DNA from 4 places in the Teichococcus globiformis genome. Region 1 is predicted to be linked to each of the others. Evidence: predicted binding sites of a transcription regulator. Region 1 holds the regulator's gene; each other region holds the start of a gene.

The links. Region 1 encodes LexA, which represses DNA repair genes until DNA is damaged. Its sites were predicted from a motif close to TGTTCTANNTANGTTC; they were not measured.
Region 2: the regulator LexA is predicted to act here: its motif matches at 1,806-1,821, upstream of ACFOD4_RS15250 (ImuA family protein).
Region 3: the regulator LexA is predicted to act here: its motif matches at 1,735-1,750, upstream of recA (recombinase RecA).
Region 4: the regulator LexA is predicted to act here: its motif matches at 1,956-1,971, upstream of ACFOD4_RS11050 (DUF3072 domain-containing protein).

Annotation. Positions count from the first base shown of each region.
Region 1 covers NZ_JBHRTN010000007.1:201,270-205,034, forward strand. The annotation lists gene ACFOD4_RS06180 (ComEC/Rec2 family competence protein) at 1-1,200, shown strand, start outside; gene lexA (transcriptional repressor LexA) at 1,194-1,910, opposite strand; gene ACFOD4_RS06190 (molybdopterin molybdotransferase MoeA) at 2,064-3,269, opposite strand; gene moaC (cyclic pyranopterin monophosphate synthase MoaC) at 3,266-3,765, opposite strand, start outside.
Region 2 covers NZ_JBHRTN010000018.1:227,715-231,479, forward strand. The annotation lists gene ACFOD4_RS15245 (Y-family DNA polymerase) at 1-1,078, opposite strand, end outside; gene ACFOD4_RS15250 (ImuA family protein) at 1,078-1,752, opposite strand; gene ACFOD4_RS15255 (hypothetical protein) at 1,942-2,181, shown strand; gene ACFOD4_RS15260 (hypothetical protein) at 2,198-2,503, opposite strand; gene ACFOD4_RS15265 (multidrug DMT transporter permease) at 2,689-3,015, shown strand; gene ACFOD4_RS15270 (DJ-1/PfpI family protein) at 3,022-3,594, opposite strand; gene ACFOD4_RS15275 (GNAT family N-acetyltransferase) at 3,689-3,765, opposite strand, start outside.
Region 3 covers NZ_JBHRTN010000010.1:204,793-208,557, reverse strand. The annotation lists gene ACFOD4_RS11835 (RluA family pseudouridine synthase) at 1-454, shown strand, start outside; gene recA (recombinase RecA) at 539-1,576, opposite strand; gene ACFOD4_RS11825 (ATP-binding protein) at 1,775-3,307, opposite strand; gene speE (polyamine aminopropyltransferase) at 3,585-3,765, opposite strand, start outside.
Region 4 covers NZ_JBHRTN010000010.1:44,167-47,931, reverse strand. The annotation lists gene ACFOD4_RS11055 (efflux RND transporter permease subunit) at 1-1,707, shown strand, start outside; gene ACFOD4_RS11050 (DUF3072 domain-containing protein) at 1,717-1,944, opposite strand; gene ACFOD4_RS11045 (tetratricopeptide repeat protein) at 2,107-3,765, shown strand, end outside.

The DNA of each region.
Region 1 (3,765 bases):
ATGCAACGATCCTTTGCCATGGCTGCGGTGGTCACCCTGGGTGTCATGCTGGGGCGGCGCGCATTGTCCCTGCGCGTCCTGGGTCTTGCTGCCATGATCGTCATGGCGGTTCAACCGGCGGCGCTTCTCGGCCCGTCCTTCCAAATGAGCTTCGCCGCCGTCCTCGTGCTCATCGCAGGCGCCGAGTTGAGCGGACGCTTCATGTTGCGGTGGCAGCGCGGCCCGGAATGGTGGCGGCGGCCGGTGGTCCTGCTTGCGGGATCAGTGCTGACTTCCTTTCTGGCGGGGCTGGCGACGACCCCCTACGGCTTGCATCATTTTGGCCGGCTGCAGCTTTACGGCGTGGCGGCCAACATGGTGGCGGTGCCGCTGACCTCCTTCATCGTCATGCCGGCAGGAATGCTGGCGGCTGCCCTCATGCCGTTCGGCCTGGAAGAATGGGCCCTGCGCGTCATGGGGCTGGGGGTCGAGGCAACGCTGTTCACGGCGCGAACCGTGGCGTCCTGGCCGGGCGCCGCTCTCACGGCATTCCCAATTCCGCCGGCGGGCTTGCTGCTGGCCACTTTCGGCTTGTTGTGGCTCTGCCTCTGGCGCATGCGTTGGCGCTGGTGGGGCGCGCCGGTGGCGATGGCCGGCCTGCTCGGCGCATTTTTCGTGACACCGCCGGACATGCTGGTTTCCGCCGATGCGCGGCTGATCGCCTTCCGGACCGAGGAAGGCATGATCATTCAGCGCAACACCGGCGCTTCCGGCTTTGTGAGGGCCAACTGGTTGCGCAGCATGGGAGAGGATGATGCAGAGGCGCTGCCGTCTGACGGAGGGCCGGAAAACGGCACGTTGCGCTGCGAAGACCGGACCTGCCGCTTCCAGCCGATAGCAGGTGGGCCGGTGGCCATGCTGATCCGTGTGCCGAGACCCAAGCGTGGGCAAGAGGCGGAGGAGGTGAGGGCGCTGGCCTATTGCGATGATGCGACGCTGATGGTCTCGGCTGAACCGATCCGGGGACGCTGCCGGGGGGTAGGCGTCGTGGACCGGTTCAGCGTCTGGCGTGACGGGGCCCATGCGATCTGGCTGGGAACCGACGGTGTAAGGGTGCTGTCGGACCGGGCCGCGCGGGGCGACCGCCCTTGGGTCCCGCCACCCCCCCTCCCGGCCTGGAAGCGCCGGGAGATGGAGCAACAGGCGACGCGCACTCAGTAGCGGCGGAGAAGCCCTACCAGGCGGCCCTGCACCTTGACCCGGTCCGGGCCGAAGATGCGCGTCTCGTATCGCGGATTGGCCGCTTCCAGAGCGATGGAATTGCCCTTGCGCCGCAGCCGCTTCAGCGTCACCTCGTTCTCGTCCACCAGGGCCACCACCACCGATCCATTGTCCGCGATGTCGCCGCGGCGGATGATGACGGTGTCGCCATCCAGGATACCGGCACCCTCCATGGAGTCGCCCGCAACCTCCAACGCGTAGTGATCACCGCCACCCAGCAGCGCGGCGGGCACCTCCACCGTGCTGCCCTGGTCCCGCAGCGCCTCGATCGGCTGGCCGGCAGCAATGCGGCCATAGAGCGGGAGGTGAACCGCAGCGGCATCCTGCGCATTGCGGCTGGCCCCAGGAAGATTGGAGGCGAAGTTCCCGCGAATGACATTGGGAGCAAAGGCGGTTGCCGCCCGGGCGGTGTCGGTCCGGGGCGCGGGAGCCACGCTTTCCGGCAGGCGAAGCACCTCCAGGGCCCGTGCACGGTGGGCGCGGCGACGAAGGAATCCACGTTCCTCCAACGCCGTGATCAGGCGGTGGATTCCCGATTTGGACTTCAACTGCAACGCCTCCTTCATTTCCTCGAAGGAGGGCGAGAAGCCTGTGCTGCGCAGGTGATTGTCGATGAAAATCAGCAACTCATGTTGCTTGCGCGTGAGCATGCGGGGCTCCCCGGAACGGCCGGATCGGCGGCGTGTGCGGTTGCGAACAAAGCAGCAACCCGTACGATGTTCTAGGAAAGTTCTTGGTGTGCCGTCAACAGAGGATCGTCCCGATTCTCAACACAGCGGACTGCGACGCCTCTGCGGCACCGTTCAGATACCGAGCTCGGACAGAATGAGCGCCTCCGTCCAGGCTCCGGCGTCAAGACCCGGAGCGTCCGGAGCACGCCGGATCAGCGCGTCGCAGCCGGCCAGTGTTCGGAGCATCGAACTGTCCTGGCGGGAAGCGGGGGTGACTTGCAGAACGCCATCTTCGCGGCGGGTCACCGTTGCCCGAAGGTAGTCCTCGCGCCGGTCATTCTGCGGCAGGGGCGTTCCCAGGATCGCCGGGCGCAGCGGCGGAGCGGCGGCGGGCCGGCCGCGCAGCACTGCCAGAGCAGGCCAAAGGAACAACACGCCGCAAACCAGTGCGGAAACCGGATTGCCCGGAAGGCCGAGCAGCGGGGTCTGACCGAGCCTGCCCCAGATGAGCGGCTTGCCCGGCCGCATGGCGATCTTCCAAAAATCCAATGCGAAGCCTTGCGGACCCAGTGCCTGCTGGATCAGGTCGTGTTCGCCCACGCTGGCGCCGCCAGTGGTGAGCATCAGGTCGCAGAAGCGCGCCTCCGACGCGGCGGCGGCAATGGCGTTCACATCGTCGCGGGCGATGGGCAGCACCAGCGGCACTCCTCCTGCGGCCCGCACCAGGGCGGCCAGGGCATGGGCATTGGAGGATACGATGCCGCCGGGCGGGAGAGGTTCGCCGGGCAGCACGATCTCGTCGCCCGTGGCGAGGATGCCGATGCGCGGCTGACGGTGTACGCTGAGCCAGGGGTGATTGGCGGCGGCGGCGAGGCCGATGTCGCGCGCCGTCAGTTGCCGACCGGCCGGCAGCAGCAGGTCGCCGGCTGTGAAGTCAAGCCCGGCGCGACGGATCCAGCGCCCGGAGGCCACGGCTTCTTCCACCAGCACGGAGCCGCCTTCCGGCATCGCATCCTCTTGCAACAGGATGCCATCGGCACCTGCGGGGACCACGGCACCGGTGAAGATGCGCACGGCCTCGCCGGGACCGACCCTGCCGGAAAAGGGATGGCCCGCCGGCGCACTGCCGGTGACACGCAGCCGGGCACCCTGGCTCGCATCGGCGGCGCGCACGGCATAGCCATCCATGGCCGACACGTCGGCGGGCGGCTGGGTCAGCCGAGCATGCACCGGTGTAGCCAGCACACGGTTCCAGGCTTCCGGCAGGGCAACGCTTTCGGCACCCGTGGGACGAAGGGCGTCCAGGATGCGGGTGCGGGCTTCCTCGACCGGGATCACCGGGACGCCTCCCACAGCCCCGACTTGCCGCCTTCCTTGCGGGCCAGGTGGATGTTCTCCAACCGCATGCCGCGGTCGATTGCCTTGCACATGTCGTAGATGGTCAGTGCGGCGACGGAAACGGCGGTCAGCGCTTCCATCTCCACGCCGGTGGGACCGGTGGTCTTCACCCGTGCTTCGATTGCCACACTGCCCGGCGCCTGCGGCACCAGATCAAGCTTTACCGAGGTCAGGGCAAGGGGATGGCAGAGCGGGATCAGATCCGCGGTGCGCTTCGCCGCCATGATGCCGGCGACGCGCGCAATACCCAGCACGTCGCCCTTGCCGATGCCCCCGGCCTGGATGGCGGACAGGGTTTCCGGCGCCATCTGCACGCATCCCCGGGCAATGGCGAGGCGCTCCGTCGGGGGCTTGGCCGAGACATCGACCATGACGGCGCTGCCCTCGGCATCGAAATGAGTGAAGCCGCCCTGCGCGCTTCCTGGCTTGCCTGCCG
Region 2 (3,765 bases), on a different contig from region 1:
GCAACTCTTCCCGCCGTGCTGCCTCGCCGGAAGGGCCGAACCCCTGTTGCTGGCCTTGCAGCGGATCGGTAGCACTGGCCTCCAGCACCAGCCGCTCGAAACCCAGGCCTGGTTCCAGCCGCTCCAGCCGGCCGGCGAGCAGGCGCATCAGGTGATCAGGATCTCGCATGGCAAGGGCAGTGCCGACACGGAGTTCCTGCACCGCCCCATCGACTCGCCAAGCCAGCAAAGTGATGCGCCGCGCGCCGCGCCCCGCAGTATCCAGCCGGGCACAAAGCCGCCGCAACAGCCCGTCCACCGCACGGTCGATGGCGAGGCGGGTCGTGACCGGCTCGGCAAAATCCAGCGTGGCTTCCAGTTCAGGCAACGGCAAAACGGGATTGAGGGCCAAGCGAAGCTGGCCGGAAACAGCGTCCAGTCGCTCCAGCAGGGCGGTACCGAATCGGCGGGCCAAGGCACCCCGCGGCAGCGCCTGCAGGTCCCCCACCCGTCGCAGACCGAGCCGGGCCAAAGCCAGGAGCTGATCCTGTTCCAGTCGGAGCGCCGCACCCAAGCCCAGCGGAGCCACCGCCTCTGCCTCGATGCCGGAGGCCACAACAGGGTTGTCGAGCCGGCCACGTGCCAGTGCACCGGCACTCATGGCCGCCCCCGCAACGGCGCCGCGTGCCTCGATACCGCCACGGGCCAGCCGCACCCGGGCCTCCTGCAACAACTCCGCCTCGCCGCCCAGGAGATGAGCACAGCCGGTGATGTCCAGCAGCAAGCCGCACGGCGGATCGACCGCGGCAAGAGGGGTATAGCGGCGTGCCCAGAGTGCCAGGCTGCGCAGCGCGGCGGCCTCTGCCTCGGGCGCCGCATGACGCAGCACCAGGCCAGGCTGCAGCGCCCGCGCATCGGCCAGGGCCTGTCCGGCGAAAAGGCCGCCAGCGGCCGCCACAGCATCCACCGCCACCAGATGCCGGCGGCTGCCGGAACTGGCCCAACTGGCCAGCGGGACGCCCTGGGGCAATCCGGGTTCAGCCCTGCGCAACAGATCCGTTTCCCAGCAGGGCAGATGTAAGGCCAGGAAACGCGGCATCACCCCTCCTCCAGGAAAAGCGCGCCATTCCGCAGCAGCACCGGCCATGGACCGGTTGGCCGGCCACCTCTGGCGCGCAGCAGTTCCAGCGACCAACGAGGATTGTTAGAGACCTCAGACAGGTCACCGCGCGGCGATACGAACCAGCGCGTCGTCGCTGCACTGGGGCGTCGGCCGCCGCCTGCCCCTTCTTCCAGAAGCAGGCCGATGCCTCCTCCTGTTTCAGCCGCGAGATGCAGCCGCCTTGTGGCCGTCAGGTCGGCGCGCAGTGGGCCGATCGCCAGCACGACCCCGGCGACCGCCCGGCAGCGCAGCGCCTCCTCCATCGCCCAAAGCCCCTCAGTGGGACTGGGCGCCTCCACCAGCACGAGTCTCTCTGGTGGGAGCCCGCAGCGCGCGAGCCCCGGTGGCCAGGGGATATGGGGGGCGCGTTGCGCATGGATCCAGAGCACCGTTCCACCGGCCTGACCCAGCAAGGTGGCGCAGAAGGCTGCTCCGCACCCAGGTGCGGCGGCCAGCACTTCATGCAATGCACCACGCGCCAAGCCGCCGCCAGGCAACTCGATGCCGGCGCAAACCGGCAGCGGCCTGGCCTCCTGACGAAGAACCGGACGTTCGAGCCGCGCCAGTTCGGCGCGCAGAGAGGAAAGCGATGAGGTGGAGGCGGCAGACATGGGGCATGGTTGAGAAGCTGTGTGCCCTGACACTACAAGCCCGCGCATAAAAAGAACAAGACATGAACATGGCCGTGGAAAAAGCTCTGCCTTAGTCGCCCGGATTAACGATTCAGTGAGAGTGGTGGCCTAAAGTCTTTCTCGGCGATGCCCCCACGCCATCCCCCCATCCCAAGAAGGGATCCGGCCTTGCGCTGCCTGACCTTGATCCTCGGCTCCGCCGCCTTTCTGCTCAGCATCTGGCTGACATCTGGCCTGCTGGGCAATGCGCTGCTCGAGCCGTCCGAACAGGATTGCTCCACCGCCGCCGTGACACGGGAGGGGGCTTCCGCCGGACGCCTCAGCCCACGCGACATCGCGCTCGCCGTGTGCATGGTGCACCGCGACCTCCCCCCACGCCCACCGGCGGTTATCGCCCAGGCAGGCTGAGGGCCTTTACGCTCCCTCAGCCCAGCTTGCGAGCGGCGCGCCGCAGCAGCCAGCCCTGCAGGCCCGGCGCCTTCTGGATGGCGTCGCGCAGACGCTTCAACTCGGCCTCGGCCCGCGAGCGTTCCAGGGCCGCATCAACCGCATGGCCGCGTGCCACCTGCCGTTCTTCCTCCAGCGTCGCCAGCCGGCGCGCCAGCATCAGGCTTCCAGCCTCGGTGCGGTTCTGCTCGATCTGCTGCAGCAGCGTGCGAGCCTGTTCCAGCTCCTGCCTCAGACGCGAAATCTCGCGCCCCGGATCAGCCGCCACCGACCCACGTGCCATCCGGTTCGACGATCTCGGGGTGCCCTTCACTCGGCCACGGCCCATTCCACGCACTCCTCTCACAAGCCGGGGGCCTCGGGACTCGGCGCCGGCGGATCATCCGGCAGACTACGCATGAAGGCCGCGCTGTCGATGCCCCACGGTTCCGGCTTGGCAAGCGCCCGCAGCAAGGCTACCGCCGGTTCATGGACCTCTATCTTCCCGCCATGATGCTGCTTTCCGGTGGCGCCTTCATCCACAACCGCTCCACCGTTCCGGAGCTCCGCCCCGCTTCGGAAGCGGCCGACACGGTGTGGAAGCTGCTGGCGCGCTTCGCCTTCTTCCTGTGGCTCGGGCTACTGGTCTGGGGCATTTACCAGCGGCCGCTGATGGCGGTGCTCGTGGCCTTCATCCTGTCCCTGGCCTTGAACGTGGTGATTGCCAGCCGCGGCGCACGCCCGTTCTGGCCAGGCCTGTCCATGGGCATGTCGGCGATCGGTGCAGGGCTGGCGATTTACCTGCTGCTGGGCTGAGGAGGGTCAGGCGGTTCCGCCTGCATGCCTTCCTTCCGCCAGAACCTGCTGCAAATGGCGCAGCATGTCCGCCTGGCCGGCGGGCGGCACGGTGATAATGGGTCCATCCTGCACCACCGGCAGGTCGAGCCAGAGCGCCCCCGCATTCTGCAGGTCGGTCCTGATCGCGGGACAGGAAGTCATGCGACGCCCCTTTGCCAACCCGGCATCGACCAGCACCCAGGCCCCGTGGCCAATCGCAGCCACCATGCCGCCGGCCAGGGCCCAGTCGCGCAGGAGGGCCAAGACCTCGGGCTCCGCCCGCAAACGATCCGGCCCGACCAGCCCATCCGGCAAAACCAGCGCATCCCACTGCCCCGGCTGCACCGTTTCCAGCGTGTGATCCACCGGAACAGGCTTGGCCAGGGCTGCGGGGCCAGCCTGGCCGTCCCAGGACAGGATGCTGTCGCCTCCATCCCGCGGAACGGGAGCAGCCACGCTGAGCTCCGCACCTTGCCGGCGCAGCTCCTGCATTAGATCACCCAGATCCGATCCATCGGTCGCGAGGATCAGGATCCTGGCATGGGCGCGACCTGCCATCGTCTTGCTTTCCTCCGTTTCCAGGAGGCAAACGCAGTCAGGCCGGATTCGGTTTGCGGAAGCCGGGAGGCTTCCTGCCCGTGCCGCCTGATCGTCAGAGCTGGCGAAACAGAAACACCTGATCCGCCGGCCGACCGGCCGCATCCCGCCCGAAGCCGGGGATGCGCCCTG
Region 3 (3,765 bases), on a different contig from region 1:
CTGGGCTCTTGTGGTCGGTCAGCCGCAGATCCAGGGGGGGCGCATCGACATGCCCCTGGCCAAGCAAGGCGGTCCTCGTGGAGAAAGGATTGTGCCCGCCGAAGGCAAGGATGGAGCCTACGCCATCACTGAGTTCAACACCATCGATGTAGCGCGACGCCATGCGACATGGCTTGAGCTGAAGCCCTTGACGGGCCGCACGCATCAGCTGCGAGTGCACTGCGCGGCGGCCCTCGCCTGCCCCATCCTGGGTGATGGCAAGTATGGCGGGCAACAGGCGCACCTGGAGGGCATGTCGCACGCACTGCATCTTCATGCGCGCGCCATCTCCGTTCCGCATCCGGATGGTGGGTCTCTGGAAGTAACTGCTCCGCTTCCTCGCCACATGACGGAAAGCTTCTCGACTCTCGGCTTCGAGGTCCCGCGCACCCATGCGGCACGCCGCACACCCTGAGCTGCTCGCCAGCAAATCTTCGATAAGCAAGAAAAGCGCCGGACATATCCGGCGCTTTCATCATCCAAAACGCTCAGGCCGACACTATTCGGCCGCTGCGGCTTCGTCGGGTTCCGGTCCCACCATCATGCTGTTAGCAACGATACCAGCCTGAGACCTGATCCGCTGCTCAATGCTGTCGGCCATGGAGGGGTTGTCGCGCATGAACTGCTTGGCATTCTCGCGCCCTTGACCGATCCGCTGGCTGTCGCAGCTGAACCAAGCACCCGATTTCTCCACGACGCCGGCCTTCACGCCGAGGTCGATCAGTTCGCCAACCTTTGAGACGCCTTCGCCATACATGATGTCGAACTCGACCTGCCGGAAAGGCGGCGCCATCTTGTTCTTCACCACTTTGACGCGTGTCTGATTGCCGGTGACTTCCTCGCGATCCTTGATCTGCCCGATGCGACGGATCTCCAGGCGAACCGAGGCATAGAACTTCAGCGCATTGCCCCCCGTCGTTGTCTCCGGGTTGCCGAACATCACGCCGATCTTGAGCCGAATCTGGTTCAAAAAGATCAGCAAGGTGTTGGAGCGGGAAACCGAGCCTGTCAGCTTGCGCAGTGCCTGGCTCATCAGGCGGGCATGCAGGCCGACGTGACTGTCGCCCATTTCGCCTTCCAACTCGGCACGCGGAACCAGGGCGGCCACGGAGTCCACCACCAGCACGTCAACCGCGCCGGACCTGACCAGGGTGTCGGCAATCTCCAAGGCCTGTTCGCCGGCATCAGGCTGGCTGATCAGCAGATTATCGACATCGACGCCAAGCTTGCGGGCGTAGCCTGGATCGAGCGCATGCTCCGCATCCACGAAGGCGCAGGTGCCGCCGCGCTTCTGAGCCTCAGCGATGGCGTGCAGCGCAAGCGTGGTCTTGCCTGAGCTCTCAGGACCATAAATCTCTACAATACGTCCCTTCGGCAGGCCGCCGATCCCGAGTGCCAAATCCAGACCCAGTGATCCAGTTGGGATTACCTCAATTTCGTCGGATTGCTGCTTGGCGCCCATCCGCATGATGGAGCCTTTGCCGAAGGCCCTTTCGATCTGGCTGAGCGCAGCATCGAGTGCCTTGTTCTTATCCATTCTGGAAATCCCTTTCGCCAAAGGCGAGAATGTCGAGGTTCCAATCTAGTGAGCGTCTTGTCCCAAATCAGCAGGGCAGAATCGCGCTTCATCCACCTGAACTCTACCGTACGGTGGTCAATTTCCCCACAAAGATTTCAACATCACATAGAGCCATGAGTTCCCTATATGTTCTCTCCACCAAAGAAAGACAAGGGATCAATCAGCCGCCAATTTTCGAACAGCCTCTACAAGCTCTGCGGGGCGGTAGGGTTTTGCAAGATGCGCGAGGCGGTCCTCGGTTATGCCTTTCCCCACGATGGATGGGGCATATCCACTTACCAGCAGTACCGGAAGCGCAGGAAAGAATTGCCGCAGGCGGTCCCGCAGGGCAGGGCCGTCCATGCCTGGCATGACGACATCCGACACCAAGATCGATGGCCGGAGCCCCTCTTGCTCCACCAAGAACAGGGCAGCCTCGCCATCCTCAGCAGCCACAACATTCCAGCCTGCCCGACGTAAGGCCCGTTCAGCCAGCAGCCGTAGAGGCGCTTCATCGTCTACCAGGAGAAGTAACCCGGCAGGTTGGTGCTCAGCTGGGACAGTTGGCACTTTGCCGGATTTCGGCTGTTCTTCGCCCACCCCCTCAACACGCGGCAGCAGGATCCGGAAGCGCGTTCCCTGTCCGACCTCGCTGTCAAAGAGGACGTAGCCGCCGGACTGGCGAATGATTCCATAGACAGTGGCAAGCCCCATGCCGCTCCCACCGCTTCGCGCGCGGCTGGTGAAGAAAGGCTCGAAGATCCGACTTCGAATATCGGGAGAAATGCCACTTCCTGTATCTGCGACCTGCAGAACGCTCCATCTTCCAGCGGGAACATCATCCGGATCGGCGGAAAGCGGCTCCAGCAGCAAGGAGCGCCCTGTCGAGATCGAAAGCCGCCCGCCGTTCGGCATGGCGTTCCTTGCATTCATTGCAAGGTTCATCACCACACGATCAAGCTGCGAGGGATCAATGCGCACCAAACGTTCCGGCTCTTCCAGCGCCAGATCCAAGGTTATGCCCTGCCCCAGAACCGGCCGCAGCATCTGAGCCATGCTCCTGACCGCCCGATTGAGCGCAACATTCTGCGGGGTCAGAACCTGTTGTCTGGCGTAGGCCAGCAGCTGACGAACGAGCGCGCCGCCCCTTTCGGCTGCCTGCCTGATCTGCTCCAGCTCTTCCCGAGGCTGCGATACGCCTTTTTCATCTAGAAGCTGAACAGCTTGGTCGGCTGCTCCGATAACGACTGACAAGAGATTGTTGAAGTCATGCGCGATGCCGCCAGCAAGTGCGCCAAGTGCCTGGAGGCGCTCTGCTTCCTGTGTCTGAGCCACCAAGATGCTCTGCTGGCTGACGTCTTTCAGAATCACCGTGTCGCCGGCAACATCGCAACTGATCACCAGCAATGGCGCAAAGGTTGAGGGAGCCCGATCATCCAGCGTGGCAAGTTGAAGCTCCGCCTCTCCCTGTGGGTGCTGTGTCCATGCGAGGAAGTCATCACGCGACGAAGCGCGGAAGATGTTCTTTGCAGGCATGCCGGTGCGAACAGGTACGATGGGGCCGAGAACACGCAGCAGGGCTGTGTTCGCTTCCAGCAGGCACTTCTGCTTGTCCATGCGAAACGCAGCATCCGGGAGGCAGGCAAATAAATCATCGGCCGGCTTCGCCCCGACTTTGCGCGCCTTACGCCAATTCTCCAGCAGATTCACGTCGGCTACTCGGCGCCGCTGGACCTGAAGAAGGCCGCAGGCATGGCCATAGTCGCGGTGCTACGTCGAACAGGGAAGGAGAATCCGGCAGGCCCGTTCCGAAACCTGTTGCCAACCTGCACGTCCGCACTCCTGCTGGTGATCCACCGGGCCATAAGGAGTCATGCAAGCGGTGAATGAATCATTAACCCAGCGGCTGAAAGCGAAGCTTCTCCGGCGATTTTCTGCATCTTGAAGAGGATCGGAGCTGTTCGGATCGATCCTCTTCAAGATGAGCTTAGCTTGCCAGGGGAAGATGCTTGCTGATGTAGGGGGGCAAATTGAACGCTCCCACATGAATTTCCGGCGTCCAGTACTGCGTCTGGCCGGCCACACCGGCCGCCTCTGCCCTCTGCCGGATGGTGGCTACGTCGACCTGGCGCAAGGAAGCATCCTTTGCAGCCCACCCCAAAGTCATA
Region 4 (3,765 bases), on a different contig from region 1:
TTCAACGCCTTCGCCGCCACGGTATCGCTGGCCGTCATCACCTCCTGCGTGGTGTCGCTGACGCTGACGCCGCTGATGGCCAGCCGCTTGCCGGCGCACCCTCGCCCTTCCCGCTTTGACGCGCTGCTGGAACGCGGCTTCCAGGCGGTGGAGCGCGGCTATGGCTGGATGCTGGACCGCGCGCTGCGCTTCCGCCCGGCCGTTTGGCTGGTGTTCCTGGCTTCGATCGGTCTGTCCGGCTGGCTCGCCATCTCCATCCCCAAGGGCTTTTTCCCGGTGGAGGATACGGGCCTGCTTAGCGTGTCGACCGAAGGGCCTCAGGACACCTCCTTCGACGACATGGTGGTGCGTCAGGCGCATGTGGCTGAAATCGTCGCACGTCACCCTTCGGTGGTTCAGGTGAACTCCTCGGCCGGGATCGGCGGCAACAGCCAGGCACTGAACCAAGGACGCATGTTCGTCCAGCTCAAGCCGCGCCGCGAACGGGCGCCGATCGGCGACATCATCCAGGAACTGCGGCGGCAAACCGCCGGCATTCCGGGCATGCGCGTCTACTTCAATCCCATCCAGAACCTGAATTTCGGCGCCCGGCAATCGCGCACGCTCTACCAGTACACGCTGCAAGGCCTCAGGGCCGACGAGCTTTATGTCTGGTCCGAGCGAATGACCGACGCCCTGCGTCGGCTGCCCGAACTGCAGGATGTGAATTCCGATTTGCAGATGGCCGCCCCCATTCTATCGGTGAATGTGGATCGCGATCGCGCAGCGGCGCTCGGCGTCAATGTCGAGCAGGTCCGGCAGGCCCTCTACTCAGCCTTCGGTGCCCGGCAAATCAGCACCATCTATGGCGCGTCCGACAGCTACTCGGTGATCCTGGAGGCGCTGCCGCGCGACCAGCAGGACGAGGCGGGGCTCGCCAAGATCTACCTGCGCGGAAGCGGCGGGCGGCTGGTGCCGCTGGCCGGCATCGCCACGCTGGAGCGTCGCGTCGGTCCGCTGACCGTGGCGCATCAGGGCCAGTTACCTGCCGTGACCATCGGCTTTAACACGGCTCCGGGCGTGGCTCTCGGGCAGGCCACGGAAGCCATCGCCGCTCTGGAACGGGATTTCGGCCTGCCGCCCACCATTGTCACCGGCTATGCCGGCACGGCGCAGATCTTCCAGGAGGCTTTGGCCGGCCAGGGCATGCTGCTGCTGGCCGCGGTGCTGATCATGTACGTGGTTCTGGGGGTGCTCTACGAATCGCTGGTGCACCCACTGACCATTCTGTCAGGCCTGCCGCCGGCGGCGCTTGGCGCACTGGCGACGCTGTGGCTGTTCGGCCTCGATCTTTCCGTGATCGCCGTGATCGGCGTGCTGTTGCTGATCGGACTGGTCAAAAAGAACGCCATCATGGTGGTGGATGTGGCCATCGCCCGCATGAAGACGGGGGAAGATCCTCGGTCGGCCGTGCGTGAGGCCAGCCTGATTCGGTTCCGCCCGATCATGATGACAACCCTAGCCGCGGCTGCGGGCGCGGTCCCGATCGCGGCGGGCTGGGGTGCAGCGGCCGAGTTGCGGCAGCCTCTGGGTCTGGCGGTGGTGGGCGGGCTCGCTGTGTCGCAGGCCCTGACCCTGTTCGTCACCCCGGTGCTGTTCCTGGCTTTCGAGGGGCTGGCGCGACGGTTCAGCCGCGCCGGAAGCACCGTGCATCAACCGGCCGAATAGAAAGACCGATCAGTGGTCGCGGCCTCGTCCGGTGCGCGCCTGCAAGGCGTCGATGCGCTGGCTGGCCTCCGCCTTGGTGAGGGAGGGATCGAACTCTTCCCCAGCCTCCTGGCAGAGGGTCTGAAGATAGCTGGCCTGGGCACCGGTCATGCTCTCGTCCCCGGTGCTCCATTCGGCTGGGTCTTTCTCGGCACTGCCCACAGGCTGCCGGTCCTGGTCGCTGGTGTTCTTTGCCATCCTGCTTCTCCGGTTCTTCTTTCGTTCCTAGAACGGCCACGATGCCCTCGGGTTGCTCCACTGGCTTGCAGCACCATGATCCGGATAGGAGGGAAAGGATGACATTCCTCCCGGTAGAATTTATAGGGCAATGCTAAGATAGCTTAATACAGGATGCGGCTTGTGAGTGATACGCCACGAGTGCGGGTGTTCGATAACGGCGTCACAACCGCAACCTTCATCGACGCCGCCGCCCTCCACGGCACGCTGGTCGTCACCTTTGATCCCTTCACCTACCTTAATCCCGACGGGCCAGGCTTCGGCGAAGCCGTGCTGGTGGCGAGCGGCTACGACGTTCTGGCCTTTCAGAAACGCCAGGAGAACTTCTACCAGGAGCTGACCCGCGAGGATGTTGCGGCGGTGCTGAAGCCGTATCAGCATCGCTACCGCCGTCTGGTGTTCTATGGCTGCAGCGTCGGTGCCTACGCCGTGCTGTACTTCGGCACCGACTTCGAGGCCGACATCCTGTCCATCTCACCGCGCGTCTCGACCCACCCGATCTATGTGCGGGAACTGAGGCTCAGCGCCCGATGGGCCGAACTGCACAAGCATGGGTCGATGGCCGATCGGCCTTCCCGTGCCCGCCAGGTTGCGTTGATCTACGATCCGGTCCTGGTCAATCAGCCTGCGGCGAAGGCCGATATCTTGTTCATGGAGCAGGAGATTTTGCCGGGCTTCCCGGGAATCACCATCCACGCCCTGCGCCACACCGGCCACCCCAGCGCCAGTTCCCTGGCTGAAACGCACCAGTTGCGGCCTTTGCTTTCTCAGTTCCTGGAGCAAGGTCGCATGGATTTCGCGCCGTATCAGGCGCTGCGGGCCAGTTCGCCCACCTACATGATGAATTTCTCGGCCTGGCTCTTGGAGCGCGGAAAGGCGCGCTGGGCTGCTTCCTTGGCGCAGCGGGCGGTGGACCTCGCCCCGCAGCTGGCAAACGTGCACTTCCAACGCAGCCATACCCATCTGGCGTTTGGCGAATTCGATGAGGCACGACAGGCAGCAAGGCTGGCCCTGAACATCGAGCCGCATCGGCACCACGAGCGGCTGCGGCTTTTGAATGCGTTCGAGGCGGCGGGCGATCTTGACGGCATGACCGGGCTGATCTCCGACGCGCTCGAGTTGCCGGAGGCGGCACTGGTCTCGACCGCGCGCTGTGCCCTGGCCGGGCGGGCCGCGCAAATGTTGGATACCGCCGGCAGAACGGAGGAGGCCCTAGCCTTCGCCCTTCGCGCCGTCACGCTCGGCGGACGCCCGAACCATCTGCTGCAGCAGGCCGCGCAGCTTCAGCTCAAGCTAGGGTACTGGGAGGAAGCCCTGGGGGTGCTGGACGAGGCGGCGGGCCTGCGCGCCGACGCGGCGCTGACCCACCGCCTGCGGGCCAAGGCGCTGGTGGAATTGAGCCGCACCGGAGACGCGCAGGCAGCGCTGCGCCGCGCGGCCACGCTGGATTCGGGAGACTGGACACTGCACCTGCAGATGGCGGAGTTGCACGCGATGAACTACGAAGCGCAGCAGGCGCGGCAGATCCTGCAAAACATCGTCCACGATGCCCCCCCGAGCGCGGCCCTGTTGCTGGGCGTGGCACGGGTGCATCTGAAGCTCGCAGAAGACAGAACCGCGCTGGAAACCCTGCAACAGGCGCTGCGGCTGGCGCCCGAGGACATGGAGGTGCGGCTGTTGCTGGCCGTCACCCAGCGTGGCCTCGGCCAAACAGCCGCGGCGTTGAAGCTGGTCGAACAGGCCCTGGCGCTGCGGCCGGATCACGTGTCGCTGCGACGCCTG